2 linked regions of the Streptomyces sp. 2114.4 genome follow. The protein of the gene in region 2 interacts with the protein of the main gene of each other region in a pairwise test. Links are inferred from orthologs where the notes say so. Each region holds a gene or a part of one and is shown on either strand. Other genes may lie near its edges.

Evidence for each region.
Region 1: the proteins of CFW40_RS05210 (region 2) and grpE interact in binary tests that used the Escherichia coli proteins (3 or more experiments, as listed by UniProt). The link is inferred for Streptomyces sp. 2114.4 from one-to-one orthologs.

The regions. Positions count from the first base shown.
Region 1 is NZ_FYEY01000001.1:579,770-594,778, forward strand. The notes cover bases 5,777-8,776. They hold grpE (nucleotide exchange factor GrpE), read left to right. Parts: upstream 5,777-6,952; coding sequence 6,953-7,600; downstream 7,601-8,776. Other genes in these bases: dnaK (molecular chaperone DnaK), read left to right, coding at 5,777-6,956; CFW40_RS02435 (gas vesicle protein), read left to right, coding at 8,071-8,412; CFW40_RS02440 (gas vesicle structural protein GvpA), read left to right, coding at 8,489-8,776. In the rest of the region: CFW40_RS02405 (EfeM/EfeO family lipoprotein), read right to left, coding at 1-810; CFW40_RS02410 (helix-turn-helix domain-containing protein), read right to left, coding at 1,090-1,686; CFW40_RS02415 (cytochrome P450), read left to right, coding at 2,042-3,250; CFW40_RS02420 (type III polyketide synthase), read left to right, coding at 3,532-4,596; more of dnaK, read left to right, coding at 5,055-5,776; more of CFW40_RS02440, read left to right, coding at 8,777-8,941; CFW40_RS02445 (GvpL/GvpF family gas vesicle protein), read left to right, coding at 8,944-9,657; CFW40_RS02450 (gas vesicle protein GvpG), read left to right, coding at 9,678-9,935; CFW40_RS02455 (hypothetical protein), read left to right, coding at 9,966-10,616; CFW40_RS02460 (SRPBCC family protein), read left to right, coding at 10,609-11,853; CFW40_RS02465 (gas vesicle protein), read left to right, coding at 11,902-12,333; CFW40_RS02470 (GvpL/GvpF family gas vesicle protein), read left to right, coding at 12,483-13,280; CFW40_RS02475 (gas vesicle protein), read left to right, coding at 13,325-13,534; CFW40_RS02480 (gas vesicle protein K), read left to right, coding at 13,670-14,086; CFW40_RS02485 (hydrophobic protein), read left to right, coding at 14,300-14,470; CFW40_RS02490 (cholesterol oxidase substrate-binding domain-containing protein), read left to right, coding at 14,730-15,009. UniProt on the Escherichia coli protein: Participates actively in the response to hyperosmotic and heat shock by preventing the aggregation of stress-denatured proteins, in association with DnaK and GrpE. It is the nucleotide exchange factor for DnaK and may function as a thermosensor.
Region 2 is NZ_FYEY01000001.1:1,209,903-1,224,810, reverse strand. The notes cover bases 7,550-10,448. They hold CFW40_RS05210 (Nramp family divalent metal transporter), read right to left. Parts: upstream 9,681-10,448; coding sequence 8,418-9,680; downstream 7,550-8,417. Other genes in these bases: CFW40_RS05205 (VOC family protein), read right to left, coding at 9,840-10,448; CFW40_RS05215 (branched-chain amino acid transporter permease), read left to right, coding at 8,010-8,348; CFW40_RS05220 (AzlC family ABC transporter permease), read left to right, coding at 7,550-8,017. Also shown: CFW40_RS05275 (metalloregulator ArsR/SmtB family transcription factor), read right to left, coding at 96-818; CFW40_RS05270 (DUF2231 domain-containing protein), read left to right, coding at 951-1,493; CFW40_RS05265 (hypothetical protein), read left to right, coding at 1,564-1,992; GTP cyclohydrolase I FolE, read left to right, coding at 2,051-2,644; CFW40_RS05255 (ArsC/Spx/MgsR family protein), read left to right, coding at 2,697-3,053; CFW40_RS05250 (DedA family protein), read left to right, coding at 3,619-4,101; CFW40_RS05235 (glyoxalase superfamily protein), read right to left, coding at 5,281-5,613; CFW40_RS37830 (hypothetical protein), read right to left, coding at 5,880-6,107; CFW40_RS05225 (aminoglycoside 3'-phosphotransferase), read right to left, coding at 6,255-7,058; more of CFW40_RS05220, read left to right, coding at 7,277-7,549; more of CFW40_RS05205, read right to left, coding at 10,449-10,847; CFW40_RS37825 (2-hydroxymuconate tautomerase), read right to left, coding at 10,917-11,126; CFW40_RS37820 (2-keto-4-pentenoate hydratase), read right to left, coding at 11,129-11,929; CFW40_RS05195 (2-keto-4-pentenoate hydratase), read right to left, coding at 11,989-12,774; CFW40_RS05190 (aldehyde dehydrogenase), read right to left, coding at 12,814-14,271. UniProt on the Escherichia coli protein: H(+)-stimulated, divalent metal cation uptake system. Involved in manganese and iron uptake. Can also transport cadmium, cobalt, zinc and to a lesser extent nickel and copper. Involved in response to reactive oxygen.

The sequences.
Region 1 (15,009 bases), 630 kb from region 2 along the record:
GTCCGCCGGTTCCATCCGTGCCTGCGCCCAGTCGTCCCGCAGCCTGTGCACCGCGTCGTCGAGGGCGGCGGCCGGTGCGCGCAGGGAGTCGGCGGACTGCCCGTGCCACAGCCCGTATTCGAGGCGGTGGAAGCCGGTGAATTCCGGGTCGCGGTCGCCGTCCGGCAGACCGGCGCTGGTGCCGTTGATCTGCTGGTCCGCGTCGCCGAAGGCCCCGTATGCCGCGCCCAGCCGTTCGTAGGCGAGGTGCGCGGGCAGCCAGGCGTCCCGGGCTGCCGCCAGGTCCCCGCGCGCGAGGGCGGCCCGCAGGGTCCCGGTCCGGCCGACGAGATCGTCCAGGCCGCCCGCGACCCACTTCTGATAGTCGAGCGCCGGGGGGATCAGATCGTGCTCGGTGACCGGGGCGGCCGCGGGCCCGGCCTGACCGCCGCCGCCGATACGGACCGTGGGGCCCGTGACCGCGTCGGCGTCGTCCGGCAGGCACCTGAAGGCGTACGAGCCCCGGCCCAGCCGGACCCGCAGGTGCCGCGTGGTTCCGGGGCCGATGCCCTCCACCTCGCCGAACACGGCGCCGCTGCGCGGGGACGTGAGGTAGACCTCCGCCGCCGCGGCGGAGGTGTTGTGCAGATCGAAGACCTGGGTGCCGGCGCGGGGGTTGCCCCATCCCCGGCCGCAGCCGCCCGGCGACACCTCGACAGTGGTGTGCCGCAGCCCGTCCGCCGCGGCGGCCTGCCCCTGCCGCGTGGTGCCCTCCGGGTCACCGGACAGCACCGGCACCAGCGCCGCCAGCAGCCCGCCGGCCAGGACCACACCCCCGCTCCACCGGACACGAGGGGACCGCAGCTTCCCTAGAGCGGTCCGCGGCACTCCGAGCCTCCCGGGGGGTCGTTCCCGCCACGCGATGACGGACGTGGCGCAGACGGGGAAAGGGCCGCGGCCCGGAGCGTTCCGCCAGGGCCGACGACAACGCTGCACATGCTAGACAGCGCTATGCGCCCGAACACGCTTTCCCCGGAAGAGACGCCAAGATTTTCCTGGTGGTTCATCGGACCGTTGCCGTTCGCGAGTTCGGCGGGCCGGCCAGGTCGGTCAGGCGGAGCCGGGGTGAGGGGCGGCACGGACGTGCATCCGCTCGCCCTGTGCCCCGAAGAGGCTGAGGAATTCCACGGGATGCGGCCCGGCGTTGGCGAAGCCGTGCGGGGTGTGGGTGTCGAATTCGGCGGCCTCGCCGGAGGTGAGGACGAGGTCGTGGTCACCGAGAGCCAGCCACAGCCGGCCGGAGAGGACGTAAAGCCACTCGTAGCCCTCGTGGGTGCGCAGTTCAGGCCGTGTGCCGGTGGTTTCCCTGGCGGGGAGGATGTGTTTGAAGGCGTGCAGACCGCCGAGGTGACGGGTCAGTGGCACAAAGGTCTGTCCGTTGCGGGTGAAGGGGCGCGGATGGACCCGGGGGTCGCCGGTGGCCGGTGCCCCGACCAGCTCGTCCAGCTGCACTCCGTGGGCCTTGGCGAGCGGGAGCAGGAGTTCGAGGGTCGGTTTGCGCTGCCCGGACTCCAGACGCGAAAGAGTGCTGAGCGAGATGCCGGTGACCTCGCTCAGCTGCGCCAGGGTGGCCCCGCGCTCCCGCCGCAGCGCCCGTAGCCGCGGGCCGACCGCGTTGAGCACACCGGGAATGTCATCGTCCGCCATGGCTCCATTTGCCGACCCGGCAACAACTTTTGTCAAGTCGGCGAGGAGGTGCGCCTCACCGACTCCGGCCCGGCCGCGACCGGCTTCCACCCCGGTACGCACCGGACCCCGCCGGGCGAGAGTCGCAGAGATCACCCGATTGGCGCACCACACCGACCACCCACCACTGCCCGTAAGTCACTGTGGAACGGCAGGACAAAGGCCTCCGTTCAGGCCTTGCCCGCGCAGGATGGAAAAGCCGCCCCCGCATCTCCGATTTTCGCTGACCGGGATGAATCGGCGTCTTTCTGGCCGGCGGCCCGATACGACCGCAGCCGGTGGATTCACTCGTCCCTTCTCACGTCGGGAGCTCACCATGGAACCCGGACCTCACGTCTGGAACTGCCCGTTCGACTATGCGGAGGGCCTGGAATTCGATCCGACGCTCAAGCGCCTGCTGACCGAAGAACCGGTCGCCCGCATCCGGCTGCCCCACGGGGAGGGCGAGGCATGGCTGGTCACGAAGTACGACGACGTACGCACGGTGACGACCGACCGGCGCTTCAGCCGGAGCGCCGTCATCGGCCGGGACTTTCCCCGTATGACGCCCGAGCCGATCGTCCAGGACGAGGCGATCAACGTGATGGACCCGCCCGCCAGCAGCCGCTTGCGGAGCCTGGTCTCCAAGGCGTTCGCCCCGCGTCATGTGGAGCGCATGCGGGCCCGCACCCAGCATGTCGTGGACGAGCTGCTGGAGCGGATGGCCGCGCAGGGTCCGCCCGCCGACCTGATGGAGAGCCTGGCGAACCCGCTGCCCCTGACGACGATCTGCGAGGTCCTCGACATCCCCGAGCGCGACCAGGCGCAGCTGCGCGCACACGCCCGGACCATGATGAACGTGACCGTCGAGAACCGGGAGCGCGCCGTCCGGGCCAAGGCCGACATGCGGGCCTACTTCGAGACGCTGACCGCGAAGCGGCGTCAGCACCCGGGAGAAGACCTGATCAGCGCCCTGGCCACGGCTCGTGACGGGGATGAGATCCTCAATGACCAGGAACTGACCGTGATGGCCATGGTCCTGCTCATCACCGGCCAGGACACCACCACCTACGAGATCGGCAACCTCGCCTACACGCTGCTCACCCGGCCCAGGGAGCTCGCGATGCTGCGCTCCCGTCCCGAGATGCTTCCGCAGGCGCTCGACGAAATGCTGCGGTTCATCCCCTTCCGCAAGGGCGTCGGCATCCCCCGCGTCGCCACGGAGGACGTGGAGTTGAGCGGTGTGACGATCCGGGCCGGGGACATCGTGCACGTCTCCTATCTGACGGCCAACCGGGACAGCCGGAAGTTCGACCGGCCCGACGAACTGGACCTGGAACGCGAGGGCCGCACCGCCCACATGACGTTCGGCTGGGGCGGACACCACTGCCTGGGTGCCCCGCTCGCGGTCACGGAGCTCGAGGTCGCCCTCAAAACCCTCCTGGACCGCTTCCCGGAACTCCGGCTGGCAAAGCCGGCCGGGGAAGTCCGCTGGAACACCACCTCGATCTGGCGCTATCCGCTGGAGCTGCCGGTCACTTGGTAACGGTGGGCCACGGCCGCAAAATGCAGATTCCACCCGCCTGGCGTACGGTTACTACTCGGAAAGATCAATCCACCAGCACGGGGAGAGTTCATTCTTCGACGGCTGGCCCGCCCGATTCCCTTCCGGGGTCGTCCTTTTCGAACCGCCGGATCCGCACCTGGTTCCTTCGCCCGCTCTGAATGGGCGAGTTACCGCGACGGATACCACCGGCCGAAATAAAAACGACTCGAATTCAGCGCAGGGAATCCCTGAGGGGCCACAGTCTGCAAGGAGTGCATCTCATGGCGGTTCTGTGCAAACCAGCAATCGCGGTCCCTGAATACGTCATCACCCAAGACGACACCCTCGAACTCGCGCAACGGCTGCACAAGGACCACACGCAGCTGAGGCTGATCCTGCGGCTGATCGAGAACACCGGCGTCCTCAAGCGGCATCTGATCCAGCCGATCGACAAGGTGCTCAAGCATCCGGGGCTCGATGCCCGTAGCGCGGTCTACGAAGAGGAGTCCAAGGCCCGCGTGCCCGCCGTGGTCCGCAAGGCACTCGACCAGGCCGAGCTGGAGCCGCAGGAGATCGACCTCATCGTCTACGTCTCCTGCACCGGCTTCATGATGCCGTCCCTGACCGCCTGGCTCATCAACACCCTGGGCTTCCGGTCGGAGACCCGGCAGATGCCGATAGCCCAACTCGGCTGCGCGGCAGGGGGCGCGGCGGTCAACCGGGCGCATGACTTCTGCACGGCGTACCCCGACGCCAACGTGCTCATCGTCGCGTGTGAGTTCTGCTCGCTGTGCTACCAGCCCACGGATTTGGGTGTGGGGTCGCTGCTGTCGAACGGGCTTTTCGGTGACGCGGTCGCCTCCGCCGTGGTCCGCGGCAGCGGCGGCACCGGGGTCCGGCTGGAGCGCAACAGCTCGTACCTGATCCCGAACACCGAGGACTGGATCTCCTACGCGGTCCGGTCCACCGGCTTCCACTTCCAGTTGGACAAGCGCGTACCCGGGACCATGGAACCGCTCGCCCCCGCCCTGCGCGCCGTCGCCGAGCAGCACCAATGGGACGCGGGCGACCTGGACTTCTACATCGTCCACGCGGGCGGTCCGCGCATCCTGGACGACCTGTGCCGCTTCCTCGAGGTTCCTCCGGAGGCGTTCCGCTTCAGCCGCGCGACGCTGACCGAATACGGCAACATCGCCAGCGCGGTGGTACTCGACGCCCTGGCGCGCATGTTCGACGAAGCGTCGGCGCTCGACGGCCACCGCGGCCTGCTGGCCGGCTTCGGCCCCGGTATCACCGCCGAGATGGCCCTGGGCACCTGGTCCTCCGCCCCTGCGCCCGCGGCATGACCCGACCGCTCGGTGCGCCCGGCAGGTGAGCTGCCGGGCGCACCGGGCGGAGCGCGGATCCATTTCCACCGTCCGCCGCCGGTGTCCGTCATGACCGCCTTCCCTCCGTCCGGCCGGGCCTCTCCGGACGGTCTGGCACGCCCCGGCCGACCGCCGTCACCGGATCGAGCGCCACCCGACTGCGGCAGCCAGCGGGAGCACGGCGGTAATTCGCGCATACCGTGTATATGCCTTGAAAAGGAATATCTTGACATATACGCCTACGCGTTTTATGCACGATTCATACGGACGACGAGGTACTGGCCGCCTCCATATCAGCAGGTGAGAGGGCGTGCCGGGGAAGCCGCTGGGCGACCTGGGCGTTCCGGTCCGGCGTCCGCCAGGGGCCTGCGGGCGTCGGGCCCCGGTGCCGGGCGGTCGCCGGCTCCGGGAGTCGGCCGCAAGACGAGGAGAAGACCATGGCACGTGCAGTGGGTATTGACCTTGGTACGACGAACTCGGTGGTCAGCGTGCTGGAAGCCGGTGAGCCCATCGTGATCACCAACGCCGAGGGGGCCCGGACCACCCCGTCGGTGGTCGGGTTCGCCAAGGGCGGCGAGGTGCTGGTGGGCGAGATCGCCAAGCGGCAGGCCGTGACCAATGTCGACCGCACCGCGCGGTCGGTCAAGCGCCACATGGGCGAGGCGCAGTGGCGTTTCCCGGAGAGCGGCGACATCGACGGCAAGCGGTACACCGCGCAGGAGATCTCCGCGCGGGTGCTGCAGAAGCTCAAGCGCGATGCCGAGGAATACCTGGGCGAGGACGTGACGGATGCGGTGGTCACCGTTCCGGCGTATTTCAATGACGCCCAGCGCACCGCTACCAAGGAGGCCGGCGAGATCGCGGGCCTGAAGGTGCTGCGGATCGTCAATGAGCCGACCGCCGCGGCGCTGGCCTACGGCCTCGACAAGGAGAACGACCAGACCATTCTGGTCTTCGACCTCGGTGGCGGCACCTTCGACGTCTCGCTCCTGGACATCGGCGACGGCGTCGTCGAGGTGAAGGCCACCAACGGCGACACCCACCTGGGCGGCGACGACTGGGACCAGCGGATCGTCGATCACCTCACCAAGCAGTTCAAGAACGCCTACGGCATCGACCTGTCCCAGGACAAGATGGCCACCCAGCGACTGCGGGAGGCCGCCGAGAAGGCCAAGATCGAGCTGTCCGCGGCGACCGAGACCACGATCAATCTGCCGTATCTGAGCGCGTCGGCCGACGGGCCCCTGCACCTGGACGAAAAGCTCACCCGCTCGCAGTTCGAGCAGCTCACCGCCGATCTCCTCGAACGCTGCAAGACCCCGTTCCACAATGCGGTGCGGGACGCCGGGATCAAGGTCTCCGACATCAATCATGTGATCCTGGTCGGCGGCTCGACCCGTATGCCCGCGGTGACCGAACTGGTCAAGGAGCTGACCGGGAAGGACCCGCACAAGGGCGTCAACCCGGACGAGGTCGTCGCCGTCGGCGCCGCCCTGCAGGCCGGTGTCCTCAAGGGTGAGGTCAAGGACGTCCTCCTGCTGGACGTCACCCCGCTGTCCCTGGGCATCGAGACCAAGGGCGGCATCATGACCAAGCTCCTCGAACGCAACACCACGATCCCGACCAAGCGGTCCGAGATCTTCACGACGGCCGAGGACAACCAGCCGTCGGTGCAGATCCAGGTCTACCAGGGCGAACGCGAGATCGCGGCGTACAACAAGAAGCTCGGGATGTTCCAGCTCACCGGCCTGCCCCCGGCGCCCCGCGGGGTCCCGCAGATCGAGGTCTCCTTCGACATCGACGCCAACGGCATCATGCACGTCACGGCCAAGGACCTGGGAACCGGCAAGGAGCAGAAGATGACCGTCACCGGCGGCTCCTCGCTGCCGAAGGACGACATCGACCGGATGGTCCGCGACGCCGAGCACCACGCCGAGGAGGACCGCCGCCGCCGGGAGACCGCGGAGACGCGCAACCAGGCCGAGCAACTGGTCTACCAGACCGAGAAGTTCCTCAAGGACAACGAGGAGAAGGTCCCCGGCGAGGTGAAGACCGAGGTCGAGACCGCGATCGGTGAGGTGAAGGAGAAGCTGAAGGCCGACGCGTCCGCCGACGGTGACCACACCGCGGAGCTGCGTACCGCCTCCGAAAAGCTCGCGACCGCCTCCCAGAAGCTGGGCCAGGCCATGTACGCCGAGGCTCAGTCGCAGGCTCAGGCCCAGGGCTCCGCGCAGGGTTCCGAGGGGGCAGGCGGATCGGGCGCGGCCACCGGCGAGCAGGACGATGTCGTCGATGCGGAGATCGTCGATGACGACAAGCAGGAGGGAAGCGCACGATGAACCGTCCGACCCACGTCCGTGACCTCCCTCAGCCGCCGCTGGCTCTCGTGGGGCACCGACAGGAGGAAACCCCCGGACCGGTCCCGCCCCGCACCACCCAGGCCGGGCAGCAGCCCGCTCAGGACACGGACAGGCCGCCCGGGGACCGCCGGGACCCCGGTCGGCCGTCCCGCCAGGACGGGGCCGCCGCGCGGCCGGCGTCGCAGGACGCGGCGCTGCGCGCCGAGCTCCAGGAGCGTACGGCCGATCTGCAGCGGCTGAAGGCCGAGTACGACAACTACCGCAAGCGGGTCCACCGCGACCGCCTGGCGGTCGGTGAGATCGCCGTGGCCAATGTGCTCAGCCGGCTGCTGCCCGTGCTCGACGCCCTTGCCGAGGCCGGGGAGCAGGGCGAGGTGACCGGTGGTTTCCAGCGCATCGCCGAGGCGCTGGAAACCGAACTGGGGGCGCTGGGCCTCCAGCCCTTCGGTATGGCGGGCACCCCCTTCGACCCGCTGATCCACGAGGCTGTCACCTACACCCCTGATGACCGGCTGGAAGAGTCCGTCTGCACCGCGGTCCTCCGCCAGGGCTACCGGGTGGGCGACCGCCTGTTGCGTCCCGCGCAGGTGACCGTGGCCGGCAAGCCGCCCGCCGGGGCGTAGCACTCTCCGGGCCGGACCACCAGGCCGGACCACCGGACCGGCCCACGGGACGGGACCGGACCCGCTCACCGGCCCTTCCGTCGTGACGCCACGACGGAAGGGCCGGTTTCCGTCATGCCGTGGCACGGTCCGTGCCGGGCACCCGCGCCCCTTTTCCTTCCGCATCGGTTCCGCACCGTGGAATTCACGTGGTGAGCCGCCCCGCTCCCCTTTTCCCTCGCAGGCCAGAGCGGGTGACAGGAACGGGCACCAGGAACCGGATCAGGCATCAGGAAGTTCCGGTCCGGTCGCGTCGGGGTCCGTGGAGTGATCGACGAGTTGACCGACGGGTCATGCCTTCGCCGGGACGGAATTCCGCCCTCTGTGGGCGGCTGCGCATATGTGCGAGTCACGGGGGCACGCGGTCCTCCATCGCCACAGACATCCACCGTACTTCGACAAAAACCCTACGACGCACGACAGGCGGGATCATGGCGACCGAGGAAAACACGGACCGCAAAGAAACGGGCCGCAAGGAAACGGACCGCAAGGAAGAAGCACACCACGGCGGACCTGACCGGATCGCCGCCCCCACAGCAATGCGCCACGCTGCGGGGCAACTTGCCCAGATGCTGCAATGCGAGCCCGCCTCGGTGTCGGCGCTCAAGGCCACCGATGACGGCTGGTCGGCGGATGTGGAAGTGGTGGAGATCGAAAGGGTTCCGGACACCGCGAGCGTCATGGCTTCCTACCGCGTTCATCTCGACGCACAGGGCCAACTCCTGGGATACGAGCGCACTCGCCGCTATGGGCGCGGCCAGATCGACCGATGATGCGGCCACCGCTCGGCCCGGCCACGACGTGACGGCCCCATGACCCACTCCAGTCAACTGGAAGGGACGATCGACCGTGACAGCCATTCAGCAATCCCACGCACCGACCAGCAGCGGCGGCAGCGGTTCGGGAAATCTCTACGACGTCCTTGAGCTGATTCTCGACCGGGGACTTGTGATTGACGCCTTTGTGCGGGTCTCCCTCGTCGGCATCGAAATTCTCAAGATTGACGTACGCGTCGTCGTCGCAAGCGTGGACACGTATCTGCGCTTTGCCGAGGCGTGCAACCGTCTGGACCTGGAATCGGGCCGCAAGGCACCGAGCCAGCTCACCGACCTGGTCGGTGAGGCAACCGAGAGCGGCGCCAAAGGAAAGTCGAAGGGCGCACTGACCGGCGCCGTTGAGGCATTCACCGAGTCCCTGCACAAGGGCCAGGAGGGATCCGAGGAGGAGGCCGCGGAAGAGCGTCCGGCGCGTAAATCCACCGGCTCCACCAGCCGTCGCACGGCCCGCCGTCGGGAGGACTGACCATGGCGACCTACCTCTACGCCGTCACCGGCGCGGAGCACCCCCTGCAGCTGTCCGGCGTCACCGGTGTCGGTGACCCGGCGGCACAGCTGCGCACCGTCAAGACGAAGGATCTGTGCGCGGTGGTCAGCGACGCACCGGACGGGCTGCGGGCCAAGCGCCGCGATGTGGCGGCCCACCAGAGCGTCCAGGAACGGCTGCTTGCCGATGGTGCCGTCCTCCCGATGCGCTTCGGGCTGGTCGGCCCCGACGACGCGCAGGTGATCTCCGCCCTGGAGGAACACCGCGACACCTACACCCAGCGCCTCAAGGAGATCGACGGCTGCCGCGAGTACCACCTCAAGGTCGCACGCGACGAGGACGACCTGCTGCGGGAGATAGTGCGGGAGTCCGCCGAGGTGCAGCAGCTCAACGACCGTACCCGGCAGAATCCGGACGCCTACGACGCCAAGGTGGCCCTGGGCGAGCTGATTTCGCAGGAGGTCGAGGCCCGCCACGACCGCGCCCGTACGGACATCGTGGCCCGGCTCGCTCCGGCTGCGGTGCGCACCGCGAACGTCGAACCGACGAAGCGCCACTTCCTCAATGTGTCGTTCCTCGTCGAACAGGAGAAGGCAGCGGCGTTCTCCGAGGCGGTCCACACGGAAGCCGGACAGCGCGGAGACGCCTACGCCTTCAGTCTGCACGGCCCGCTGCCGCCGTACAGCTTCGTCTGACGGGCGGGCGGAGATCCGTCATGGGCCTCATCACGCAGATCCTGACGCTGCCGGCCGCCCCGGTGCGGGGCACGGTCTGGGTCCTGGACCAAGTGCTGCTCACCGCGGAGCGCGAGTACTACGACCCGGAGCCGGTACGGGAGGAACTGGCCGTGCTGGAGCAGCAGTTGCTGGACGGAAGCATCACGAGCGAGGAGTTCGACTCCCGCGAGGACGAGCTCTTGGACCGGCTGGAGTGGCTGGAGGCCAACCAGCAACGACTACGTACCGACTCCTGATCACGGGGAGAACGAGGTGTACGAGAGATGATGAGCAACGCCAAGATAGGTGTGGCCCTCGTAGGGGGCTACCTGCTGGGGCGCACGAAGAAAGCCAAGATGGCCATCGGCCTGGGCATGTTCCTGGCCGGCAGAAAACTGAATCTGGACCCGCGCCAACTGGGCGCCTTGGTGGCCAACTCGCCGGTCCTCGGTCCCCTCAACGACCAGGTGCGCAAGGAACTGGTGGACGCCACGAAGTCAGCCGCCGGCGCCGCGCTCAACCAGCGGATGAACGGTCTAGCCGACTCCCTGCACGAGCGGACCCTGGCCCTCAACGAGGGCGGGGCGGACGGTACCGGGCGCGCGGCGGACGAGGCGGATCCGGAGCCCGAAGACGAGCCGCGGGACGAGCCGCGGGACGAGGCACGGAAGCCGGCCGCGAAGTCGGCCAAGAAGACGGCCACCACATCGGCCACGAAATCGGCATCGGCCGGGAAGCCGACCGCCACCGACCGTTCCTCCAAGGCACGGCGCTCGGCGTCGGGCGCGGCCAAGACTTCGTCAAAGGCCGCATCCTCCCGCGGACGCACCTCCACCGCCCCGGGGCGGAAGGCCGCCTCCGGTGCCCGTAACAAGGCCTCGAACAAGGCTTCCGGCGCGGCGCGCACGGCTGCCGGCCGTGGGGGCAGCAATGGCTGAGTCGACCTTCAGCAAGATCAAGGACGAGGTGACCAAGAGCCCGGCGGCCGACCAGCTCAAGGAGGAGCTGCAGCACTACCTCCAGGCACGGGCGGAACACGCCGTCACCAGCCTCGGCCACAAGCTGGGCGAGAGCGTCGGCAAGCTCGCCGAACCCGGCCAGGGCGCCGGTGGTCTGGTGAGCGGTCTGGCGAAGGGCGGCAAGGCTCTCGGCGAGGGCAAGCCGCCGCAGCAGGCAGCGCTGACCGCGGGCGCCTCGCACCTCAAGGACACCGTCAAGGACAAGGTGAAGAGCCTGTTCGGCAAGGGCCGCAAGGGCGGTGGCGGCAAGTCCAAGAGCGTGACGATCGTCGAGGACATCGATGTGGGTGTTCCCGTACGCGAGGCGTATGACCAATGGACGCAGTTCCAGGAGTTCAGCACCTTCGCCAAGGGCGTCGTCAGTGTCGACAAAGCCGATGACACCAGCAGCAACTGGAAGGTGAAGGTCGCCAAGTCGACCCGCAGTTGGCGGGCCAATGTCACCCAGCAGGTGCCCGACGAGCGGATCAGCTGGACCACCGAAGGCGCGAAGGGCACGGTCAAGGGTGTGGTGACGTTCCACCGCCTCACCGACAACCTGACCCGGGTGCTGCTGGTTCTCGAATACTTTCCCAAGGGGCTGTTCGAGAAGACCGGCAATATCTGGCGCGCCCAGGGCCGCCGGGCCCGGCTGGACCTCAAGCTCTACCGCAAATTCATCATGCTGCGCGGCGAGGCCACGGACGGCTGGCGCGGTGAGATCCAGGACGGCGAGGTCGTGGTCGAGCACGATGACGCCGTCGCGGCGGAGGAGGACCGGGAGGACACCGAACGCGGCTCCGACGAGGTGCGGCCCGGAGACGACGAGGCCGACGAGTCCGACGAGGCCGATGAGACCGATGCCGACGCTGAGGACGAAGACGAGGAAGAGGACGAGGAAGACGAGGACGAGGAAGACGAGGGCGAGGGAGACCCGGAGGACGCCTGGGACGCCGAGGAGGAGGGCGTGGACGACCCCGACGGTCTCGCGGAGGAAGCCGAAGGCGAAGTCGGCGACGAAGACGACGAAGACGACCTCGAAGAGCCCGTAGACGAGCACGATCACCGCGGGGAACCCCTCCACGAGGACGACGCCCCGGCGGACGATCGGGAACCGTACGACGAGGACGAGCCGTCGGCACCCCGCCGGGGCCGCCGTGCCGCCGTTGCCCGCTGACCCGTCCCGACCGCGACCACGACCGCGACCGCACAGACGAGGCTGATCATGTCCGATTCACTGGCCGGCCGTATGGGGCCTTCCTCCGGGCCGTCCCCGTACGGCCGGCAGGGGTCGTCCGCCAACCTGGCCGACATCCTGGAGCGCGTCCTCGACAAGGGCGTCGTCATCGCGGGCGACATCCAGATCAACCTGCTCGACATCGAGCTGCTGACCATCAAGCTCCGGCTGCTGGTCGCTTCCGTCGACAAGGCCAAGGAAATGGGCATCGACTGGTGGGAACACGACCCCTCCCTGTCGTCCCGCGCCCGCGCACCGCAGCAGGTTCCCGAGGGGCGCCCGCCGGCCGTCGCCGGTGACTCGCTGGCCGAGGAGAACCAGCAACTGCGCGCCGAACTCGCCGAACTGCGCGCGGCCGTCGGCTCCTCCGGGGGCCAGGTCCCCGGCGCGCACCAGGCAGACCGCAAGGAGGAGCAGTGAACCACCCCACGCAAGGAGCCGAGGAGACCGCCGCCTCGCCACTCCCTCACGAGCGGCCCACTGATCGGCCGGCTTATCGGCCTGCCGATCAGCCCGCCGATCAACCCACCGACCGGCCCGCTGATCAGCAAGAATCCGACCGCTCCCGGATGTCGTACGTCTACGCCATCGGCCGCGTCGGCACCGCCCTCGAAGTCTCGGCTCCTGGGCTGACCGGACTGCGGGACGGCCCCCTGCGAACGGTCACCGCCGGCCGCCTGACCGCCCTCGTCTCCTCCGTCCCGGCCGACGCCTTCAGCACGGAGGGCATGAAGGCGCAGCTGGAGGACCTGACGCAGCTGGAGAGGATCGCGCGGACACACCACGCCGTCGTCGAGGCCGCCTGGGCCGGCACCATGGTGCTGCCCATGCGCCTGGCCACGGTGTATCTGGACGATGCCAGGGTGCGGGCGATGCTGGACGAGCGCGGCGCCGAGTTCGACGCGCTGCTCGCCCGCCTCGAAGGCCATGCAGAGGTGGGGGTGAAGGTGTACGCGGACGCACGCGCAGCGGCCGCGGCCAAAGCTCCCGCGCCGCCCGACAGCATGGCCCCCGCTGCGTCCGCGGTCAGCCCCGGCCGGGCGTATTTGCAGCAGCGGCGGGCCCAGCAGCGCACGCATCGTGATGCCTACCGCGCGGCGGGAGCCGTCGCCGCCGACGTGCGGGTCCGGGTGGCCGACATGGCTCGGGACATGGTCGCGCACCGGCCGCAGCAGGGTGAACTGGCGGCCGGTGCGGGCGAGAACATCGCCAACGAGGCCTACCTGGTCCCCACGGACCGCATCGGGGAATTCCACCGGGCTTTGAAGGGTCTGGCCGATGGCGTCCCCGGCGTACGCGTCGAGATCACCGGTCCGTGGGCCCCGTACTCCTTCGCGACACCGCCCGCGGAAAGCGCACATCCATGAAGGGAACCGACCTTCATGAAGCCGCATTCACCGATGCCTCGCACATGACTTCCTCCCATGTGACGGACCACTCCGAGGAGGAATCTCTTGCCGGGCGGCAGATCGCTCTGATCGATCTCCTGGACCGTCTCCTGAACGGCGGTGCGGTCCTTACCGGAGATGTGGTGCTGTCCATTGCCGATGTGGATCTGGTCCATGTCAGCCTGCGAGCGGTGATTCGTTCGATCACGCCCGACAGTCCGGCACCGTGGTGAAGATCCGCGGCGCCGAAGACCCTACGAAGAAGACTCCAAGATGAAGACTCCATGAACCCGCTTGCCAGGCCCATCAGTTCGGCTCCCGCACCGCCCCCAGGAGAAATTGCCATGTGACGGAGGGATACGTACACCATGACGGATGAACCGGTTGATCCGGCCACGCCCGTGAAGCCCGCCTTCGCGGAGGTGGCGCAGGCGGCGGCACGGGCGTTCGACCTGGTGCCGGCCGGGCCCGGGGAGCACCGCCAGGGGCAGGACAGCGGCATCGCCCAGCGGCTGAAGACCGACCCGGAGACGGTCGAACGGGACCTCATCAAATTGGTGCTGACCATCGTGGAGCTCTTGCGGCAGCTCATGGAACGCACCGCACTTCACCGTGTCGACCAAGGCGATCTGAGCGAGGAGCAGGAAGAGAAAGTCGGGATGACGCTCATGATTCTCCAGGACCGTATGACGGAACTCTGTGCGCGCTACGGCCTGACGATGGCCGACCTCAATCTCGACCTCGGCCCCCTGGGGTCTCTGCTGCCTCCTCACGACGCCGCCTGATGTCACCTGATGCCGCCCGGCGTAGCCTGAACGATTTCGTCGACATCACCGAATCCCTGAGTCCGCCTGCTCTCACACGTATCACGCCATGTTTCCACGCGCTGTGAGCGGCAAGACGGGAGGAAAGGGCCGCAGAGCGCACCAGATTTCCTCTCGTTCCCGTGGTTTCTCCCTCAGCGCTCTCGCGGCTTACCGAAACGGAGGTGCAGGGAAATGGTTCCGCTGCTTCTGGTTCTGCTGCTCGCATTGCTTCTCTTCGGCGCGGGATTCGCGTTGAAGGCACTGTGGATCGTCGCCGTGGTCGTGCTGGCGTTCTGGCTGCTCGGGTTCCTGATGCGGTCGGCCGACGCCGGTGGCCGGCGCGGCCGCTGGTACCGCTGGTAGAACGGGGGAGCCGGCACCGCCGGCAGACCCGGGCCCCACGCCCCCAACATCCCTCCCCGGCGGGCCGATCCCCTTCGGCCCGCCGGGGAACGGTATTTCCTGACGGCCTTTGCAATTGCCTGACGACCATTGCAACTGATGGCCCGTCACCTTACTCTTCCGGCACATCCCCACCGCACCGGGGCGCTCGTACGGTCTCACCCCTACGATCCGTGCGCGGTGCAGCGGGGCCGGCGCGCCGCGCGCCGGAGGGACAGCCATGTCCGACGACAGCGCTCGAAGAGCTTCCTTCACCCGCCGCAGGCTGCTGACCGGGGCCGCCGCCGCGGGACTGGCCGCGGCAACCGGGCTGCAGCCCGCTCACCGCATCCCCATGGGCAGCGCCGCGACCACCCTCGCCCCTCCGCCCGACTTTCCAGCGGACATCCCGCTCTCCCAGCAGGCCTTCCGGAACTGGTCGCTGGAGATCGTCGTCGAGGGCGTATGGACGGCCTCCGCCCGCACCCCCGACGACGTGGTCACCCTCGCCAACTGGGCGC
Region 2 (14,908 bases):
TGTGGACAGCCGTGCCTCCTGCGGGCGAGTGACGTGCGGGTCGCGAGGGCGTCGCCTCGCGCCAAGGGTGGGGAATCCGTCGTTGCGTTCGGACTTCACCCCCGGGTGGGGCCGAGCTGGACGCAGCATTCCCCGGGGCGGGGTGCCAGCACAGCCTCTACACCGCTGACCTCCAGGCCCTGCAGGTAGCCGGCGATGAAGGCGTGGTTCATGCCGCACACCAGCTCGGGGGCCTTGGCGGCCAGGGGGTGGAACGGGCAGTTGTGCAGCCGGAGTTGGGTGGGGGTTTCGCGGACCGGTTCGAAGCCGTGCTGGTCGAGCATCCGCTCGCAGACGCTGAGGCCGCGTTCCGCGCCGAGTCGGCCGGGGCGGAGGTGCTCCCGCTCGGTCTCGCCCAGTTCCCGGCCGCGCCGGCCGGCCGTGCGCACCGCGGCGTGGGTCGCGGATTCGCCGTCGTCCTCGGTCAGGACGGCCTCCAGCAGGAGATCGGCCAGCAGCTCGTGGCGGCGGTCGGGGATGCTGACGTGGATATGGCTGTCGGTGGGTTCGTAGACCTTGGGCTGGCGGCCGACCTTCCGGATTCCGCCGGGTGATTCGTACCGGGCGCGCAGCAGGCCTGCGTCCACAAGCTTGTCGAGGTGGAAGGCGGCGAGCTTGCGCGAGATGCCCACGCTGGCGGCGGCCTCGTCGCGGGTCACGGGGCGGCGCTGACGCCTGATGAACGCGAACATCTGCCGCCGGGAGTCCTCGCCGAGGACGCTGACGGACTCGATCGCCGCGTCACCTGCGGGAGTCTGCGGCATTTCGTCAGAGGTCACGTGCTCACGGTAACGCGTACACCGATAGGTGCAACCGGCGAATCCCCGTTCGGCACGGTGCCGAAGCTGGGTACCTTGACGCCTCCGGCGAATAAGACCAAGATTTGTTGGTGAAACTAGGAGGTGGTCGGCATGGTGGATGCGTCGCATGAGTACGCCAAGCGGCCGGTGAGTGCTGCGCTGGCCGGACCGTACGGGCACCCGTTCCATCCGATCCTGGTCACCGTCCCGATCGGGGCATGGGTGGGCAGCCTGGTCTTCGACATCGCCTCGCATCTCGTCCGGGACCCGGACTTCCTGGTCCGCGGGGCGATGTGGCTGATCGCGCTCGGGGTGATCGGCGCGCTGGCCGCGGCCCTGGTCGGGTTCCTGGACCTGTTCGCCATCCCGCCGGGGACCCGGGCGTTCCGCGTCGGCCTTGTCCACACGATGCTGAACCTGCTGGTGACCACCGCCTACGCCGCCAATTTCCTGTGGCGGCACGCCGACCACAGCTCCGACGCCGGCGTGGGAGGCGGGATGCTCGCGCTGAACGCCGTGAGCCTCGTGGCCCTGGGGTTCTCGGGATATCTCGGCGGAAAGCTTGCCTACCGCTACGGCGTGCGGGTCGCCGCTGAGACCACCCAGGCCGAGGGCTTCGTCCCCACCCACGCCCCGCCAGGCCCTACCGACTGATCACCTCCACCAACGTGGCCACGTACACCTGCGGCCACAGTGGGTACCCACTTCATCACGAGGAGTCCTCATGGGCATCGCCGCACTGATCACCTGGGTGATCACCGCGATCGGCGGCTTCTACATGCTTGGTACCTGGCTCTCCCGCGGAGGCGCCAAGGCCGGTAACAGCAGGCTGCCCGTCCCCGTCGTCTTCGGGCACTTCGCACTCGCCGCGGTCGGCCTGGTCGTCTGGATCGTCTATGTGATCGCCGACAAGGACGTACTGGCCTGGACCGCCTTCGGTCTGCTGGTGCCCGTAGCCCTGCTCGGCTTCACGATGCTGGCTCGCTGGCTTCCCGCGTACCGGGCCGGTTCCGCCGCCCCGGCCGCAGAGGGGCAACGGACCGGGTCCGCCGAGCGGTACTTCCCCGTGCCGGTGGTGGCCGGACACGGGCTCTTCGCCGTCGTCACCGTCGTCCTGGTGCTGCTCACCGCCCTCGGTATCGGTGGCAGCTGAGATGACCCGGCATCCCCACACCGCCGTGCACCGGGCAGCCGACGACCCGGAGATACCGATGCCCGCGCCGGCCGCGCTGCGTGTCGTCCACGAAACCGACGGCACCGACCTGGCCGCCGCCGAACGCGCCGCCGGACAGTTCCTGCAGGCTCTCGGCATCAGTACCGACACCGAGAGTCTGCGCGGGACGCCCGGGCGCATGGCGCGCGCCTACGCCGAGCTGTTCAGCCCCCGCCCGTTCGACTTGACCACCTTCCCGAACGACGAGGGCTACGACGAACTCGTCCTGGCCCGCAGCATTCCCGTGCGCTCGGTGTGCGAGCACCACCTGCTGCCGTTCGTCGGCACCGCCCACGTCGGCTACCTGCCGGGCCGGCGGATCCTCGGCCTGTCGAAACTGGCCCGAGTCGTCGAGCACTTCGCCTGCCGCCCGCAGGTCCAAGAACGCCTCACCAAACAGGTCGCCGACTGGCTGCAGAACCAGCTGGAGCCCAAGGGCGTAGGCGTCGTCATCGAAGCCGAACACACCTGCATGACCCTGCGCGGCGTGCAGGCCACCGGCTCCAGCACCCTCACCTCCACCCTCCTGGGCTCCCTCCGCAGCGACGCCCGCTCCCGCAGCGAGTTCCTGGCCCTGGCCGGCCTCACCTGACACGCCCCTGTGGGGCACTCCTTCGCCCGAACGGAACCGAAAGACCGACGTCATGGAAATCTGGATCAATCCCGCCTGCTCCAAGTGCCAGTCCGCGCTGTCCGTGCTCGACGCGGAACAGGCGCAGTACACGGTGCGGCGCTACCTGGAAGACCCGCCGACCGTGCAGGAACTCGACACGGTCCTGCAGCGCCTGGCGCTGGAGCCGTGGGACATCACGCGCCTTGGCGAACCGGTCGCCGTCGAACTGGACCTCGCAGCGTGGCCGCGCGAACCGGCGGACCGTACCCGGTGGATCGCGACACTGACCGCCCACCCCACGCTGATTCAGCGCCCGATCATCACGGCCGACGACGGCACTGCGGTGGTGGGCCGGTCACCGGAGTCGGTGCGCTCCGTCTTGCCGTAGTGGCCGCCGGAACCGCTCCTGACGAGGCCACGGCGTCGCGGCTGTGGCCTCGTCCGTGCGCGACGGGGCGTTGCGGGCGGAATCACGGCACGAGGATGTCAGCTGCGCCTGCCGAGCACCGTGGGCAGTTCACCCTCGCACGGGCCGGTCAGGACCGCCGAAAGATCGGGCGCCAGGTAGTCCCTCTGCGAGACCGACCCCGCATGCGCCGGACCATAGTGGTGGTGCGGCTCGGGCGACGACTGTTCTTGGCAAAGCGGGAGTGCCCGTCACATCGGCCGGAGGACGGCGAGGTACCCGGTGCACACAAGTTCGCCTAACCTGGGTGTGTCGGGTGGCCCCTGACAAGCGGCCGTGCCCGGAAGGCCCCTGGACGCAGGGACGCTCTGCGTCGTGCCGGGGAACCAGTGCCGCTTCGACATGCATGCAGGGACGGACCAGCAGATGCAGGTGAGGTATGAGACCGGCCTCGTGCCCTTTGCAAGCCCGCCGGGGTGGGAATCGCGACATCGGGTGACGGGAGAAGCAACCCACGGCGAGGGCCCGGCTTGGCGGGCGAGATGTCGTGGATAGGGTCGCGCTCACAGCCGCCGGTCTCTACGCCATCGTCCTGCTGCGCGCCGGAGGGACCTTCGCCGTTGGCCGGCTCGCCGGGGCCGGTGCCAGGCGCGGCAGGCTCGCGGAGCGGATCTCCACGGCCAGGTTCCGGCGCGCCGAACGGGCGATCCAGCGGTGGGGCGCACCGGTGGTGGCCGTCTCCTTCCTGACCGTCGGGTTCCAGACCGCTGCCAACTTCCTCGCGGGGAGTATGCGTATGCCCCTGTCGCGCTACCTCCCGGCCCTGTTCGTGGGCGGAGCGGGCTGGGCGCTGGTCTACGCGACGGCCGGGATCGGCGCGCTGGAACTGCTGGCAAGGCTTTCTGCCGGGCAGACGGCGATCGGCGTGGCCGCGGTCGCCGCCTTTCTCCTCGGGGTATGCGGCGTGGTGGTGTACCGGGGCAGAAAAGCGGCTGCGGCCCCTCGCAATGCCGCGGCAGACGAATCCTGAGACGCGCCGACGCAGCACCGGGTACTCGCCGAGTGGGGAATCCACTGAGCGAGAATCCACTGAGCGAGAAACCCCTGAGCGAGAAACCCCTGAGCGCGAACACCCCGACGGTGGCCTCGATGACTTCCCTGCCGCTGATGGACAGGAACACCTGGGGACGCGTGCTCAGACGGTGATGACGACTGACGGCTGCCTCGCGGCCAGGCGTCCGCTCCGGGCCAGTGCCGCGAAAAGGAGGAAGGGGTGGTGGGACACGACCGTGCGCCATTGGGCCGGCACTCCGGCCGCCCGAGGACCCCCCTTCTCTGCGGAGTCGCCGCGTCCGGCGGGCAGAGCGCGCCACTGCAACAGGGTGAGCACGGCGAAGATGGCCGCGGCTGCCGCGCACACCGCGCGGAAGTCGGCGGCCAGGAGAGCGAGGCCGACGAGCGGGGCCTGACCCCGTGCGGGCGGGTGTAAGTCGCCCGCCGTCGGGGCCGGGGCTCGCCGTCGGGATCCTTGTGCCGTCCGCCGCGCTCGGCCCACTGCCGGCCGGGTGGGGCTGGAGGCTGAGCGGGCCGAAGTCGTCCAGGCACAAGACGACTTCGGGCTCGCCTTCCTCGGGTATGACCTCGCCGTCGGCGATCGCGTAGAGGTGCTCGACCCGGGCCTTCTTGGCGGCATAGGCAGGGGCGCGGGACGTCTTCCAGGTCTTCATGCGTGGAAACGAAACGCCTCCTCCCGGAGCAGGACCCGAAGGCCCTCGTGGCTGATGTCGTCGACCACCCCTCGGCCGCCAGGAAGTCTGCCGGCTTGGCCAGGCTCCAGGTCGAAAACGGCAGACCGTGCCCGGCCGGCCTGGACTTGGCGATCTTCTTGATCTCGCGCCGCTCGGGCAGGTGAAGGTCCTTGGCCGGCCGCCTTTGCACTTCGGGCAGAGGGAGTCGAAGCCGTCGGCGTTGAAGTTGTGGATCACATCTCGGACCCGTCCGCGCTGGTGAACGTCACTTCGGCGATCTTCGGCACGGGCATGCCCTGCGCGGACAGCAGCACCATCTGCGCCCGCCGCCAGGTCACCACCGACCCGCTGCCCCGGCGGATGATCCGCAGCAGACGCTGCCCCGCGTCGTCATCGGTCTCGCGGACGCGTACTCGCTCAGCCACCAGCACAGCTTCCCTGCCGCGCGCTGCCGGCGGTGGTCATTCCGCCGGCGTGCCGATCCGCAGCCGGTTGCCGTCAGGGTCACGCAGCTCAATCTCACGCGCCCACGGAGCATCCTTCACCTGCACACCGAACTCGGAGGCGATGGCCTCGACATCACGAATGCGGAGGTAGACCAACGTGTCGGGACGGGCGTCGCCCTCGTGCTCCGACAAGAACAGCCGCACCCCGCCCCGGGCGACCTCGACGAACGCGGGAAGTCCCGGCTCGAAGCGGTGTTCCCACTGCTTGGCGAAGCCCAGCCGCTCGTACCAAGCGACCGCCGCCGCAGCGTGCTCGACGCGAAGAATGGGAATGACTTCTTCGTCCATGGAGTCATCGTCGCGGACCGCCCAGGGTGAACGTTGCCTGATGCGGCACTAGGTGTGAGATCCACGTCTCGGGGCTGCCCGCATGCGTCGGAGCGGCCCCGAGGCGTGCAGCCCTTCGCATCAGGGTGCAATGACGGCGTGCGTAGGCGGCGCAGGAGAGAGTAGGGATTGGCATGGGCACAGGAGTCGATTTCCTCGTCGTCTTTTTCCTCGTCGTTTACCTCGGACCCGCTGTGTGGCTCTGCCGCAAGGTGGCCCGTAATTCGTCACAGGTCGTCGGCTGGCTCATGGCTGCCGGAATCCTGGGCATCCCTGTCGCCCTGGTCTTCGCTGCGCTCTTCGTTCACTGAGCTTCGGCTGCCCGTCGGCTCGACGTCGTAGGTGCCGGACCGCTCCGGCGCGGTGGCCGCATTGGCCTGGTAACCGGCAACAGTCAAGGACAGGGCGACGGCCGCGACCGGCGCGGCGATCAGGTGTAAGCGCTTACGGATCATCGTGCACTCCTCATGTCGTTGCTGCGACGTGAGATGCCGTCAGTGCCCATGCGTTGATGCCCGGATCGCTGTATTACGCAACTGTGACGTGCGCACGGGAAACGGGAGAGCGGCCCGCACCACGTCACCGCGGCGTTGTTGCCCTGCTCAGTCCGACAGTTCCCACAACAGCCGGTAATACCTGGTCCGTTCCGGGTCCGGCTCGACGCCGTAGGCTTTGAGCAGCGGCTCTTCCCATCCCGGACCGTAGTTCCACTGCGTGCTCCACGTGGCGATGGCGAGGTCGGCCCAGCGGTCCGCGACACCGAGCGTGCCGAGGTCGACGTGTCCGGTACAGGTGCCGTCGTCGCCGACCAGCGTGTTGGGAGCGCAGGCGTCGCCATGGCAGACGACGAGCCGGTCGACCGGCGGGATGTCGGTGAGCACGCCGAGCGCGCGCTCGACCGTTCCGAAGTGCTGAAGGTCTTCAGGCCAGTCCGCCGGATCGATCCGGCCCGCCGCCGCTCGTGACCGAACGGCCTCCAGGCGCGCTTCCGCGGACCAGTCGAACGGGCAGTTCGCGACGGGCAGCGCGTCATGAAGGGCGCGCAGCCCGGAGCCGATCGCGCGCACCGCGGTGCCGGGGTCGCGCTTCCACCGGTCGTCCACCGCCATGCGTCCGGGCAAGCCATGGGTGACGATCCAGGACCCGGTTCGGTCAGAGCCCTCACCGAGTACCCGCGGCACCACGATGAACCTCGCTGCCCACCGCAGGCGTGCCACCTCGGCCGCAAGGTCGATGCCGCTGCCGGCCGGTGTCCACTTCACGAACTGCCGTGTGTCGCCCAGGCCGACTTGAAAGGTCAGCCCGCCGAGTTCGTTCTTCCACACGGCCCGTGCCGGCCGCCCCGCCGCGAGCTCGGTCACGACGCGTGGAGGCGTGACAGGGCCGGTGGGCGGGGTGGCGATCATCCGGTCATTCTCGCCGGAGCGGCCGGTGGTCAGCCAGCCCTTTCGGGACGCTTCGCTCGGTCGCAGGTACGGGTCAGACTCCGGTCTCGTGCCGGCCCCGTAGGGGACACCGGCGCGTCATGCGGCCGACACCGGCGACGCCGGCCCGCCTTTCCTCGTCCTGGATCAGCTCAACGACCTGCGCAGTAAGGGGACATGGACCTACTAAAGTTGCGTCCATGTCATCACACATGCGTACGGCACGCGGCGAGCCTGCTCCGCCGCAGGACAGGAAGAGAGCGTCCGACATCCGTCAGGCGCTGGCGGAGACCCTGCCGGTCGGCGTGGGGATGTTCTCCTTAGGGATCACCTTTGGGCTGCTGGTCGTGCAGTCGGGGCTCGCCTGGTGGTGGACGCCCCTGTTCAGCGGGTTGATTTACGCCGGCTCGCTGGAGTTCCTGCTGGTCGGCATGCTGATGGCCGCGAGTCCGCTGGTCTCGATCGCCTTGACCACGCTGCTGGTCAATTTCCGGCATGTCTTCTACAGCCTGTCGTTCCCGCTGCACCGTGTCCGGGGCAAAGTCGCCAAGACCTACGCGGTGTTCGCCCTGATCGACGAGGCCTATGCGCTCACCGCGACGCGGCCGGCCGACTCCTTCAGCAGCCTGCGGATCATCGCGACTCAGGTGTCGCTGCAGTCCTACTGGGTCGGGGGCGGGCTGGTCGGGGCGCTGACCGGTCGGGCTCTGCCCACGATCGACGGGCTGGACTTCACGTTGACCTCGTTGTTCACCGTGCTGGCGATCGAGGCGTGCCGCTCGGGACGGGACCTGCCCGCTCCGCTTCTGGCCGCGGGATGCGGCCTCTTCGCCCAGCTGGTGGCGCCCGGCCAGATGCTCGTGGTGGCGATGACTCTCTACGTACTCGCGCTGCTCGTGCGCTACCGCTTCACCCGGCCCCAGGAGCACACCAATGCCTAGCACCGGATACATCGTCTCGGCGCTGGTGATCGTCGCGGCCATCACCTTCGCCCTGCGGGCCGTCCCCTTCGCCTTCCTCGGGCGGCTGCGCTCGTCACACGTGACCGCCTTCCTGTCCCAGCACATGCCGGCCGGAATCATGGTGATCCTGGTCATCTACCTGCTGCGCGGTGTCGACGTCACCACCAGCCCCTACGGACTGACCGAAGCAACGGGCATCGCCGTGACGGCCGGACTGTACCTGTGGCGGCGCAATGTGCTGCTGAGCATCTTCGCGGGCACCGCGGCGTATGTGCTGCTCCTGCACTTCCTCCCGACGGCACAGGGCTGACGGACCCGTTGCCGCAACTCCCGGGTGCCGGGTCCGCGGGCCCTCCCGCCCGCCGGGAGTCATCGGGAGTCAGCCGAGGAGGATCTGGCCGAGCAGGTAGAGGTTGAGGCCGGACAGGACGAAAGCCAGGACCGCTCCGATCCCGGTGGTGAGCGGCCTGTTGACGTAGTCCCCCATCAGCTCGCGGCTCCGTGTGAACATCACCAGGGGAACGAGGGCGAACGGGATGCCGAAGGAGAGCACCACCTGGGAGATGACGAGCACGGAGTCCGGTGAGAACCCGGCCGCCAGGGCGATCAGGGCCGGCGCCATGGTGATACCGCGGCGCAGCAGCAACGGAATCCGGCGGCGGAGGAATCCCTGCATGACGACCTGCCCGGCGTAGGTGCCCACGCCGGAGGAGGAGAGCCCGGAGGCGAGCAGGGCCACCGCGAAGGCCAGCGCGGCCATACCGCTGACGGTCTGGCCGAGGGAGTGGTGAGCTGCCTGCAGGCTTCCGCTGTAGTCACCGCCGCGCCGGTGGAACAGGGCGACGGCGACACAGAACATCGCCAGGTTGATCAGTCCCGCCAGACCGAGGCCCGAGACACAGTCGATCCGCAGGCTGCGCAGGGCGACCCGCTTGGCGTGGGGGGTGCGCGGCGAGAGCCGCTGTGCGGTGATGGCGGAGTGCAGATAGATGACGTGCGGCATGACCGTGGCGCCGATGATGCCGACCGCCAGGGTGAGGGATGCGGTGCCCGCGAGACGGGGCACCATGCCCGCCGCGATGCCCGCCGGCGACTGGCCGCCCAGCGCGAACAGCTGGTAGAGGAAGCCGAAACCGATCAGCGAGAGCAGGAAGGTGATGGCGACCTCGAAGGGACGGTAGCCGCGGCGCTGGAGGGCGAGCACCGCAAAGCTGATCACCGCGGTGGCGACGCCCGCGGGGAAGAGCCGCACCCCGAAGAGCAGGTTGAGGCCGATGGCGGCGCCGACGAATTCCGCCAGGTCCGTGGCGATGACGACCAGTTCGGCCTGCACCCACAGGATCCGTGACACCGGGCGCGGCAGGCTGCGGCGGCACAGGGTCGACAGGTCCGTCCCGGTCGCCAGGCCGATCTTCGAGGAGAGGTACTGGATGAACATGGCGACGGCATTCGCGACCACCAGGACCCACACCAGCAGATAGCCGAATTTGGCGCCCGCCTGGAAGTTCGTCGCGAAGTTACCGGGGTCGACGTACGCCACCGCGGCGACGAACGCGGGCCCGTAGAAGGCACGTCGGGTTCGCTTCACCTCGCTGTGGGCGCGCTGCTCCACCGAGGCCGTGGTCATCTCGGCTGTGGTCATCTGGGCTGTCCCCTCACGGTGTGTGCTCGGTCCGTATGACTCAAGCTCCTGCGGGCACTGCGAGACCGCCCCCGTGGCATCCCCTGAAGGCACGGCGGCGCCGCCCCGGACCAGGCCTGCCGTGCGCCTGGCACCGGGGCGGCGCCGCGTGGCGGGGCGTTACCGCCGGGGAGAGTCCGAGGCTGCGTCCGCGTCCGCATCCGGATCCGGGCCGACGGGCGGGGTGCCGTAGGTGAAGTAGGTCTCCTGCGGCAGGTTCGTGCCGCCGATCGCCGTCCCCGTGTCGATCTGATCCATCGTCCAGGTACGGGTCTCGAAGTCCGGTTCGAGGATCAGGATTCCCGGGTCGCCGAACAGCTCGATCCGGTTGCCGCCGGGCTCGAAGACGTACAGGAAGGAGCTCTGGGTGATGCCGTGCCGGTCCGGGCCCGCCTCGATGGTGATGTCGTAGTCCCGGAACATCTCGGCCGCGTCGATGGTGTGCTGCTGCACTCCGTAGTAGAAGGCGACGTGGTGCAGCCGGCCGCGGGCTCCCCGCGCGTCCCGCATGACGGCGACGTCATGGCTGAGGAGGCTGCTGCTCATCCACACACCGGTCTCGACACTGCCGTCGACCACCCGCTCATTGGTCCGCAGACCGAGGTGGCGCTCGAAGGACTGCTTGACCGGTGTGACGTCGCTGGCCAGCAGGTTGAGGTGGTCGATCCGCTTGACCGGCAGGCCCTGCAGCGGCTTCTTCGACGGCCGGCTGAGGATCTTGCTCCGCAGCTCCGGCGGGGACTTGTACTTCTCGGCCTCCCACAGCAGGGACATGTTATGGCCGTCGGGCGTGTGGAACTCGTAGGTCTTGCCGTAACCGAACTCGTCCTCGGTCCATTTGCCGTCCTGGTTCGCGTCCCGCATCGACTTGACGCGGCGCTCCAGGGCCTCCGGCGACGAGGTCCGCAGCGCGGCGTGGTCCATCCGGGGCTCCGGCCCCTCGGTGATCTTCAGGCTCCACTGGTACGGGTCCTCATAGCCCCGCAGGTAGACGGACTGCCCCTCGCGCCTCGTCTCGTACATGCCCAGCAGGTCCTTGAAGAACCAGAGCGTGCCGTCCGGGTCCGGTGTGTGTAATTCCACCCGCGCCAAGTGGGCGATCTCGTGGCGGTACATCTCTTCGCTCATGCTTCGGTGCCTTTCTCGGACAGCGGGAGCGGAACTTTTCAGCTGACGGGGCCGCCGGGGCCGGCAGACTCAGCCGGCGTCCTTCTTCCGGGCGTTGCGTTCCTCGGTCGTGACGTCACCGGCTGCCCAGTGCGCCGGATCGACCTCCCGGATGACCACCCGGATGTTCGCCAGCGGGGCACCCACAGCGCGGTGCGCGGCTTGTGTCAGTTCATGGATCAGTGCGCGGACCTGCTCCGGTGACCGTCCGGATCCCAGGGTCACGTCGATGAACGGCATACTCAGCCTCCTGCGACGGTGATGGTGCCGAGAGTGGAGAAGTGCGCGGCGACGCTCGCGCCCGGCTGGACGTGGACCGCGTCGGTCATGCCGCCGGTGAGGACGATCGCGCCGGCGTCGATGGCCAGTCCCCGCTCGCCGAGGGCGTTGGCGGCGAGGGCAAGTGCCTCCGCCGGGTGTCCCTGCACCGCCGCGCCGGTGGCGGAGTCGACCACCTGGCCGTCGACCTCCAGCAGGCACGCTTCGTGTGCGAGGTCCATGCCCTCGGGGGAGCGTCCGAGGGGACCGAGCACGAACAGCCCGGAGGAGCTGTTGTCCGCCACCGCGTCCGCCAGGGTGAACTTGAAGTCCTGGTAACGGCTGTCGATGATCTCGATGCCGCCGTAGACGCGGTCCACGGCACCAAGGGCGACCGCCGCGGTGATGCCGGGGCCCGCCAGCCGCTCCCGCATCACGAAGACGATCTCCGGCTCGGCCCGCGGGTGGATCAGCCGCTGCCGGGGCAGGGGGACGCCGGCCGGCAGCACCATGGCGTCGGTCAGCCATGCCAGCGACGGTGCGTCGATCCCCATCCTGATCTGCTTGGCGCGCGAGGTGAGGCCGAGCTTGACGCCGATCAGCGTCTCGCCTCGCTGCAGCCGCTGGTGCAGCGCCTCGCGCTGCACCGTGTACGCGCCCGGCAGGTCAAGATCCGGCCAGTGCGCGGTGATCGGTCCGCGAGCGGTGACCGAGCGCTCGGCGTCGAGCAGGACCTCGGCCGCGCGCCGGGCGTCGCCGGAGCGGATTTCCAGTGGCTCGGCCATGAAAGAGGCCGCCTCCTTCGGTACGGACGGTAGGGCGGACAGCGGGTGGGGCGGCCGGCTCAGCGTGCGCGCACGGCGGTCACGGTGCCGACGCCGGCGATGCTCGCGCTCACGGTGTCGCCGGGCTCGAAGGCGACGGCCGGGGTGAGGCAGGGGACGAGCACCACATGACCGGCGTCGAGGGCGAACTCTTCCTGGCGCACGGCATTCGCCACCCACACCAGGGCGTTGACGGGCGAGCCGAGCGCCATGCCGCCCGCGCCGGTGGCGGCCACCTCTCCCTTGCGGTGCAGCACACAGCCGGACAACCGCAGGTCGACGTCCGAGAGGGCTGCCGGGGTGCCGCCCAGCACGACGCTCCGGCAGCCGGCGTTGTCGGCGACCAGGTCGAGGACGGATGCCGGCCCGTCCTCGTACCTGGAGTCGGTGATCTCCAGGGCGGGCAGCACACAGTCCACCGCGCGGAGGGCGTCGGTCGCGGTGACCCGGGGACCGCCCAGCGGCCCACCCAGCACGAAGGCCAGCGCCGGCTCGATGCGGGGGCGGAGGAATTCCCCGCCGCCCAGGGGCTCGTGGCCGGGAGGGAACATGCTGTCGGTGAGATGGCCCAGAACCGGTTCCGAGGTGTCCATGTCCCGTTGTGCGGGCACGGACGTCAGGCCGGCTTTGAATCCGCGCAGCGGGTCACGGTCCAAAACCCGCTGCCGCAGCTGCGCCCACTGGATTTCGTAAGCATCGGACCGGGAGGAAAGGGAACCGTTGCGCACCGCCGAGGGAACTGCCTTCCCGCTCCGGTGGGCGCCGTACAGATCCGCGGCGATGTCCTGCAAGGCATCTGATGTCATGGGGACTCTTTCCAAGGAGGCGATCGTCATTCCCGGGTGTCAGCGAATGCGCAGGACCACGGCACGCGGTTCGGTGAAGAATTCACGCGAATGCGGCCCGCCTTCTCTGCCGACCCCGCTGATGCCTTCGCCGCCGAACGGCATACGGAGATCACGCTCGAAATAACAGTTCACCCATACCGTCCCGGCTTTCCAGTGGGCCGCCATCCGGTGAGCGCGGTCGAGGTTGGTGGTGAACAGAATCCCGGCCAGTCCGTACGGGCTGGAGTTGGCCAGTCGCAGTGCTTCTTGTTCGGTGTCGAACGGGATGACCGTCTCCACCGGGCCGAAAATCTCTTCCTGCGCCGTCCGGGTGTCGTTGGTCAGCCCGGTGATGACTGTCGGCGCGTAGTAGAAGCCACTGGACAGTTCACCGGTCGTCACGGGTGATCCGCCGGTGAGGACCGTGCCGCCTTCTTTTTGTGCCAGGTCGACATAGCCCTGCACCTTGTCCAGATGCCGTTGCTCGATCAGCGGGCCCATGAATGTCTCGTGACGCTTGGGGTCACCGACGACGATTTTGGCCGCCTCTTCGGTGAAGCGCTCCAGGAAGGCCGGCAGAATCCCGCGCTGTACGAACAGCCGTGACCCGGAGAAACAGACCTGGCCGTTGCCGCCGAAGATCGCCTTGATCGACTCGGGTACCGCCACGTCCAGGTCGGCGTCGTCGAAGACGATGTTCGCCGACTTGCCGCCCAGTTCGGCGGAGACGGGGGTCAGGTGAGGTGCCGCGGCGGCCATGATCCGGGCTCCGGTGGCGCTGGAGCCCGTGAAGGTGATGCGGTCCACGCGCGGATCGCTGGTCAGCGGGCCGGCCACCTCATCGGCGCCGAAGCCGTGCACGATATTGAGCACGCCCTCCGGCAGCCCCGCGGCAGTGGCGAGTTGACCGAACCGGGCCGCCGTCAGCGGGGTCTGCGGGGCGGGCTTGAGCACCACGGTGTTGCCGAAGGCGAGGGCGGGCGCGGCCTTCCACGTGGCGAGCATGAGCGGCGCGTTCCATGGACTGATCGCCGAGACGACGCCCGCCGGCGGCCGCAGGGAGTAGCCGAGTACCGGGCCGTTGGGATAGGCCTCGTCGGTCGCCATCGCCGCGTAATCAGCGAAGAACCGCAAATTCTGGGCGACCCGGGGCATCTCCCCGTGCAGCGCCTGCCGGATGATCTTTCCGCTGTCCACGGTCTCCAGCATCGCCAGCTCTTCACGATGCGCGTCCACGGCGTCGGCCACATCGTGAAGGATCTTGCGGCGTTCCGTGGGGGTCATTCTGGGCCACGGGCCCTCGTCGAATGCCTTCCGTGCCGCCGCAACCGCACGCTCACCATCCACCGCGGCCCCTCTGGCCACAGTGCCTATCACCGAATTGTCGTGCGGATCTCTGGTCTCAAACGTCTTTCCGTCTGCGGATGCGACGGACTGACCGCCGATCAGGTGGCAGATGTCCCGAATCTCTGTCACCGCTCCCGCCCCGGCACCTAATGACACTGGAGATTGCCCTCCTCAGCGCAGCGAAAAACATCACGCTCCGACCGCCGCGCTGACAGGAAGCAGCGCGGCGGTGGGCGTAAGTGATGAGTTAGTTGCTTGTCATGGTTGCTTGTCACGGTTGCTCGTCGAGCCGGATTCACTCACGGCTTCGACAGATAGGCCCCCCACCCCGCAACCTCATGAAGGATTTTCGGAAAACGCCTTCTTGCAAGTGCCGCTACATCCTCCAGGGCGAGAACCGGGAGAGTCAAGATCCTCTTCGGTAACCGGTCGACTACCCTTAGTGCTCCACGGGTCTCCGGTAATAATTGAGTGAGGGAGTTCCGCTTCCGTAATCGGCCATAGAGCTGGCTCAAACCGGGTACCGCCGAAAAAATCTTGTTGACTGCCCCCTTGCCCACAGGTAACTTCATGGGCACTGGTATCGACGGGGGTTGATGCTGCTCGATTGCAGCGACCCAGTTTCCCGTGCATGCTTCCATCGTATGCAGTAACCCCTTGAATCTGTTCGGCCGGAGCGGTCGTGGATTGCCTTGCCGTCCGCCTCGGCGCAGAAATTATCTTCCCTATTACCGGTCAGATCACGCTGTCCACGCAGGCTGTCGGA